Planctomyces sp. SH-PL62: one gene and its partner. The protein of the gene in region 1 binds, or shares a complex with, the protein of each later gene. Links are inferred from orthologs where the notes say so. Each region holds a gene or a part of one and is shown on either strand. Other genes may lie near its edges.

The links. The genes of interacting proteins can lie anywhere in the genome.
Region 2: the proteins of VT85_RS04085 (region 1) and mnmG are in contact, whole or in part, in a solved structure (PDB 9HIP), measured with the Escherichia coli proteins. The link is inferred for Planctomyces sp. SH-PL62 from one-to-one orthologs.

The regions. Positions count from the first base shown.
Region 1 is NZ_CP011273.1:1,042,616-1,046,279, reverse strand. What follows is about bases 445-3,349. They hold VT85_RS04085 (tRNA modification GTPase), read right to left. Parts: upstream 2,618-3,349; coding sequence 1,271-2,617; downstream 445-1,270. Other genes in these bases: yidC (membrane protein insertase YidC), read right to left, coding at 2,657-3,349; VT85_RS04090 (RbsD/FucU family protein), read right to left, coding at 714-1,148; VT85_RS04095 (tetratricopeptide repeat protein), read left to right, coding at 445-606. In the rest of the region: more of VT85_RS04095, read left to right, coding at 1-444; more of yidC, read right to left, coding at 3,350-3,664. UniProt on the Escherichia coli protein: Exhibits a very high intrinsic GTPase hydrolysis rate. Involved in the addition of a carboxymethylaminomethyl (cmnm) group at the wobble position (U34) of certain tRNAs, forming tRNA-cmnm(5)s(2)U34.
Region 2 is NZ_CP011273.1:3,139,384-3,142,762, forward strand. What follows is about bases 381-3,368. They hold mnmG (tRNA uridine-5-carboxymethylaminomethyl(34) synthesis enzyme MnmG), read right to left. Parts: upstream 2,808-3,368; coding sequence 954-2,807; downstream 381-953. Other genes in these bases: VT85_RS12220 (response regulator), read right to left, coding at 381-392; tpx (thiol peroxidase), read left to right, coding at 3,004-3,368. In the rest of the region: more of VT85_RS12220, read right to left, coding at 1-380; more of tpx, read left to right, coding at 3,369-3,379. UniProt on the Escherichia coli protein: NAD-binding protein involved in the addition of a carboxymethylaminomethyl (cmnm) group at the wobble position (U34) of certain tRNAs, forming tRNA-cmnm(5)s(2)U34.

The sequences.
Region 1 (3,664 bases):
GTGCGGCTCGTCCGGGGCGACCTGGAAGGGGCCCAGGAATCCTTCGACGAGGTGCTCCAGATCGCCCCCTATCTGGGAGAGGCCTACTACCACCGCGCGACCGTCTACCGGGCCATGGGCCGCACCGACGAGGCCCTGGCCGACCTCGATCATGCGCTGCGGTGCGACCCGCAGCTCTCCGGCGCCTACCTGATGCGAGGCCGGTTGCTCACCGAGCTCGGCGACTTCCAGACGGCGGACAAGGACCTGGACGTCTACATGGGCATGCGGCCCAACGACGTGGAGGGCTACCTCCATCGCGGCCTCTGCCGGGCCTCCGAGGGACGCGACGTCGAGGCGATCGCGGACCTCCAGCGCGTCCTCAAACTCACCAATCACTCCGACTACGCCGATCCCGCCCGCGCCGCCCTCGATCAGCTCTACGCCAAGGTCCCCGACGCCGAGGAGACCGAGGCGCTTTCCCCGCCCGACGTCCCGGTCAAGTCCGTCCTGGACGCCCTGCCCAGGTATGAGGAACCGGCGGAGAGCGAGGCTCGAAACCGGGAAGAGGGCGGCCAGCCGGTCGATTCCACCGCGGCGCGTGACCGCACGCCTCCCCCCGCCTGATCGCTCGGCGCACGCCGTTCCACTCTCGGTGAGAGTCGACGGACGGGGCCCGCCCGCGAAAGATGCGGGCGGAACCTCGGCCTCGGTTCGGGACGGAAGGGCTCCCGTCAAGACGGCGGGATGATCCCCTTCTTGATGATGATGTTGCCGTACAGGGCACCTTCGCCGGTCGCGACCACGCCGAAGGTGGTCTTCGCACGCTCGTAGAAGGCGAACCGCTCGACCTGCTCCATCGCGATGTGCCGCCCCTCGGCGCTGTCGAGGATGCGCTGATAGTCGGCCCAGATCGGGGCCGGATCGCCGGGCTTGTCGAGACGCCGCATGACGGCGGCCGGTGCTTCGACGAAGCTGTCGAGCGGGAAGAGCTGGAGGATGGCCTCCAGGATGACCGGCACGCCGTGGCCGTCGGCCCGGACGAGCCTCTGGGCGCAGGTCACGGCCGGGAAGTTGGCGTCGGCGATCACCAACTCGTCGCCATGCCCCATCTGGGCGATCAGGTGCAGCAGCTCCGGGGAGAGGATCGGCGGGATACGCTTGAGCATGATCGACGTCCTGGCTGGAACGGAAAGGGGTCCGGTTCGGGCCGGATCGCACGTCGCGCGGACCCGGGCGCCCCCAGGATGATAATGCCGCCGCGAGGCCGACGCCACGAGGCCCCGCCCCTCTACTTGCCGATGCAGAAGCGCGCGAAGATCCGGTCGAGGACGTCGTCGGCGACGACCGCGCCGGTGACCTTGCCCAGATCGTCGAGCGCGGTGCGGAGTTCGAACGCGATCAACTCGTCGCCCGCTTCGGCTCGCATCACATCGGCGGCGTCGCGGATGGCGGCGGCCGCGCCGATCAGGCTGTCGCGGCATCGGGCCGAGGTGCCCGTCGCGGCGTGATCGCCCTCCCGGCCTCGGATCGCGGCGGCGAGGGCCCGACGTAGTGCGTCGATCCCCATCCCGGTCGAGGCGCTCGTGACGATCCAGGCCGCCTCCTCGCCCAAAGGCGGGCCCGCGCGATCGGCCTTCGTCCAGACCATCAGCGCGCGGTCGTCGTCGACCGGCAGGTCGACGGCCGGCGCATCGGCCGAGGCGCAGGCGAGGAGCACGTCGGCGCGTTCGGCCTCTGAGGCCCGGAGCCCCTGGGCCTCGGCGGCGATCGCGTCGACGGCCGCCTCGATCCCCGCCGTGTCGACGAGGTCGACGACCAGGCCGTCGCAGGCGCAGGGGCCCGACAGGTAGTCGCGGGTGGTCCCGGCGAGCGGAGAGACGATCGCGTGGTCGCCGCCGAGTAGTGCGTTGAACAGCCGGCTCTTGCCGGCGTTGGGGGGGCCGACGAGGACCACGCGGGGGTTCCCCTCGGCGCGGTCGCGGCGACCCAGGCGGTCGGTCAAGGCGTCGAGCGCCTCGGCTTCGCGGGCGAGCCGGTCCGCGAGCGCGACGCGGCCGATCGGGTCGACGTCGGCCTCGTCGACGAAATCGAGGTCGGCCTCCAGGTGCGCGAGGAGGTCCAGCAAGCGGTCGCGCAGGGCTTCGATCGGCCCGGCGACCCCACCCGCGAGCTGTTCCAGCGCGGCCTCGAGGCGGCGGTCGTCGCGAGCGTCGATGACGCCGAGCACGGCTTCCGCCCGCGTCAGGTCGAGGCGTCCCGAGAGGAACGCCCGGAGAGTGAACTCCCCCGGCTGCGCCGGCCTCGCTCCTTGCGCCAAACAGTGGGCCAGGAGGAGGCCCAGGAGCGGCGGCGAGCCCGGCGCGTGGATCTCTGCAAGTTCCTGTCCCGTGTAGGTCCTCGGCGCAGGCCAGAGGGCGACGTCGGCGGGGAGAAACGGGCGGAGGCCCGGCAGCCGGTATCGGCCCGAGACGACCACGGACCGGGTCGGAGTCGGGAACTCGCGGTCCGGCTCGAATCCGTCGAGGGCGATCCGCCAGGCGCCGGGGCCGGAGACCCGGACGATCCCGCGAAGGCCCGGCCCGGGGGCCGAGGCCGTCGCGGCGATCGGTTCTTCAGGATCGAAGGCCGATGACACGGTCGCCTCGCCCTCCGTCCGGGACGATCTCGGGGTCGATCATTTCCGACCCGGCCGGGCGCGGGGCTTGCCGCGATCGCGACGGTCGTCGGGGCGGTCGGGGTTGGAGGCGGGTCGATCCTTCCCCTTCGCGTCCTTGCCGTCCCGTTCGTCCACGATCTTACGGTAGGTCGGGTCTTTCCGGGCCTCGTCGAGCACCCGGTTCCAGAACTTGGCGAGGCCCCCTTCCGGCTTCGGAGGGGCGGCCGGCGCGGCGGGTCCCTTGCGGCCGTTGCCGTTGCGACCCGTCTCCTCTTCCTCGGCGACGGGCTTCTCGTGGATGATCTTGGGGAGCAGCAGACGCTCGCCGATCGACCACAGGCTGCTCGTGATGAAGTAGAGGCCCAGGCCGGAGGGGACCTTGTAGAACATCACGGCCATCACGACCATCATGTACTTCATGGTCTTCTGCTGCATCTCCGCCTCAGGAGTCGTCGGCGGCGGGGAGAACAGCTTGGTCTGGATCATCATCAGGCCGACGACCAGGATCGGCAGCAGGTTGAACCAGTGGCCGAGGAAGATCACGTCGAACGGGAACCGGAACAGCATGTCCGGCGCGGCGAGGTCGTTGATCCAGAGGAACGAGGACTGCCGCAGGCCGACCGACGTGTTCAGGGCCTGCCAGAGGCCCACGAAGATCGGGAGCTGCACCAGGGCCGGGAGACAGCCGCTGACCGGGTTGGCCCCGTGCTTCTTGTACAGGGCGAAGGTCTCGCGGGTGAGCCGCTCCTTGTCGTCCTTGTACTTCTCCTGGATCTCCTTCATGTGCGGCTGCAACGCCTGCATGCGCTGGGCCATCAGCGCCTGCTTGCGGCCGAGCGGGAAGAGGAGCATCTTGACGACCAGGGTCAGCAAGATGATCGCGATTCCGAAGTTGCCCCGGGTCCCGCCGAAGAACGCCGCCACCTGCTCGGTGAGGGCGTAGGTGAACGACAGGATGGGCGTGATGAAGTAGCGGGCGATGGTCGGGGCCAGGGGGATGATCCCCTTGCGGTAGACCGCCAGTTC
Region 2 (3,379 bases), 2.1 Mb from region 1 along the record:
TCGCAAACCGCCTGGCCGTTGATGTCCGGCAGCATGACGTCGAGGATGATCAGGTCGGGGTGGTACTCCTTGGCGAGCATCCCCGCGCCGAAGCCGTTGTTCACGGCCTTGTGTTCGAACCGGCCGTCGGTGCTGAGGACCTCGGCCACCAGGTCCACCACCGCCTGGTCGTCGTCGACGATCAGGATCCGCCGCCGCCCGCTCTCCAGGGCGTCGGTCGGGATGCCGTTGTCCTTCATGAACCGGAAGAGCGCCTCGCGCGGGATCCGCCGGAATCGCGAGCCGGGCACCCGGAATCCCTTGAGCTGGCCCGAGTCGAAGCATCGAATGATCGTCTGCTGGCTGACCTTGCAGATCTTCGCGGCTTCGCCCGTCGTGTAAACGGTCTTCATGGTTGGTTGAGTCCCGATTATCCAATCGGGGTCGAACAGGACTCGCATCACGCCTCCTCGGCGACCCTCCTGCGAATCCCAAAGCCCGCCCCGCTCGGCCTCCTTGCGACACGTCCCTGTCACGTCCCCGAACTCGATGCGGCGCCGACCCGACGTCCCGAGCCTATCAACGACCCGATGAAAGCCTAAGCGTTAAAATCTGCGGAGACTACAAAATTTACCGAAATTGCCGAGTCGACCAATTGTAAAATTCCGCCCGGGATTGTCAATCCAGGAGGAACCGGCCTCCCGGACCCCTCTCCCTGGCGTCCCCGCGCTTCCCTGGAGGCCCTGCACGGCCCGTACCCAAAATCCCCCGTCGCTTCCGAAGAAGGATGAGGGGAGGGGTGGGGGGGTGGTTGGCGACTCCAGAAGATCGGTAAACGGCAAAGACCCGCACAGCAAATACCGAATGCGGGTTTCTGTCAATCTCGGTTGCCATATCCGTCTGGGTATGGAGCGACGGCGATCAGGGTTTGCGAAGGGAGACGGGGTCGAGAGGTTTCCGGGCTCGGGGCAAGCTCAGTGGGCCCATTCGTCCACGCTGCCTGCGGGGTTGCGGCGACGGAGATGGATGAGCAGGGTGGCCAGGTCGGCCGGATTGAGGCCGCTGATCCGCCCCGCCTGGCCGAGCGATCGGGGCTGCACCCGGGCGAGCTTCTCGCGGGCCTCGGCGCGGAGTTGGGGGATGGCGGCGTAGTCCAGGTCGACGGGGATGGCCTTGTCCTCCAGCCGCCGGAACCGCTCGATCTGCTCGACCTGGCGTCCGACGTAGCCGTCGTACTTCGCCTCGATCGTCACCTGGGCGATGACGTCCTCGGCGTAGCCGGCCGCGTCGAGTTCCGGGTCGAGGGCGACGAGGTCTTCCCAGGTGGTCTCGTGGCGGCGGAGGTTCTGGAACAGGGCGACGCCGCCGCGGCGGGTGCCGTCGAGGCGCGAGCGGAGGCCGTCGATCGCATCGCGACGGGTTTCGAACCGGGCCCAGCGGGCGTCGTCCACCAGCCCCGCGCGACGGCCCAGTTCGGTCAGCCGGAGGTCGGCGTTGTCGTGGCGGAGGAGCAATCGGTACTCGGCCCGGCTGGTGAACATGCGGTAGGGCTCGTCGACCCCCCGCGTGACGAGGTCGTCGATCAGGACGCCGATGTACGCCGTCGAGCGGTCCAGCACGAACGGCGGCTCCCCCTTCACGCCCAGCGCCGCGTTGACCCCGGCCACCAGTCCTTGCGCGGCGGCTTCCTCGTAGCCGGTCGTCCCGTTGATCTGGCCGGCGAAGAAGAGTCCCGGCACGGCCTTCGTCTCCAGCGTCGCCCCGAGTTGCTCCGGCGGGGCGAAGTCATACTCGACGGCGTAGCCGTACCGCATGATCTCGGCGTGCTCCAGCCCTGGGATCAGCGGGATCACGGCTTCCTGCACGTCGCGCGGCAGGCTGGTGGAGATGCCGTTGCAGTAATACTCCAGCGTGTCGCGCCCCTCCGGCTCCAGGAAGATCTGGTGCGAATCGCGGTCGGCGAAGCGCACCACCTTGTCCTCGATGGAGGGGCAGTAACGCGGGCCGGTCGACTCGATCTGGCCCGAGTACATCGGCGCTCGGTCCAGGTTGGCCCGGATCAGGTCGTGGACGGCCGGGTTGGTGGCGGTGAGGTGGCAGGGGATCTGGGTCTGTTCGATGCGGTCGGTGAGGAAGGAGAAGGCGACGGGCCGGGCGTCTCCGGGCTGGACTTCGAGCCGGTCGAAGTCGATGGTCCGGCCGTTGAGCCGGGGGGGCGTGCCGGTTTTGAACCGTCGCAGCTCGAAGCCGAGTTCGCGGAGGCTCCCCGAGAGTCCCATCGCCGCCGCTTCCCCGCCGCGTCCGCCGGGGGTCTTGACCTCGCCGGTGTGCATCAGGGCCTGGAGGAACGTGCCGGTCGTCAGGATGACCGCCTTCGCCCGGTAATCGACCCCCCCCCGGCATCGGACGCCGACGATCCGGCCCCCTTCGGTGAGCAGGGCCTCGACCATCTCCTGGCGGAGGGTCAGGTTGGGCTGGCGTTCGACGGCGAGCTTGGCGAGGCCCTGATACGCCCGCTTGTCGCACTGGGCGCGGGGGCTGTGCATGGCCGGCCCCTTACCTCGGTTGAGGAGCCGGAACTGGATCGCGGCGGCGTCGGTGAGCCTCCCCATCGCGCCGCCCAGGGCGTCGACCTCGCGGACGATCTGTCCCTTCGCGACCCCGCCGATCGCCGGGTTGCAGCTCATCTGGCCGACGGTGTCGCAGTTCATGGTCAGGACAGCCGTGCGCAGGCCCATGCGGGCGGGGGCCAGCGCGGCCTCGACTCCGGCGTGCCCGGCGCCGACCACGACGACGTCGAACTGGTAGGGATCGCGGCGGACGGCCATGGGGGCGGCTCTCGGGTGCGGGCGTCTGGCGGCGGGGAACGTGAACGTGAACGAATTTCATCTTAGCCGCCCCCTCGCGCCGGACGCCAGATCAGGAGCCGCGCGCGGCTTGCACCGCCGCTCGCCCCACGGCTAAGGTGGAGGGCGTCCGAACGACACGACCCGTCGACCCCCGGAAATGAGCGAGAATCGAACCATGGCCGAGACGCGCAAGGGCGAAGTGACCTTCAAGGGCAACCCGATCGAGCTGGTCGGACCCAAGCTCAAGGCCGGCGACGCCGCGCCGGACTTCAAGGCGGTGGGCGCCGGCCTGGCGATCGTCACCCTCGCCGAGACCGCCGGCAAGCCCCGGCTGTTCAACGTCGTCCCCTCGCTCGACACCCCGGTCTGCAACAAGCAGACGAAGCACTTCGCCGAGGTCCTCAAGGAGCTGGGCGACAAGGTGGCCGCCTACACCGTCAGCACCGACCTGCCGTTCGCCCAGGCCCGGTTCTGCACCGAGGCCGAGATCGACAACATCCAGAACCTCTCCGACGCCCACGACCACAGCTTCGGCGAGCACTACGGCGTGC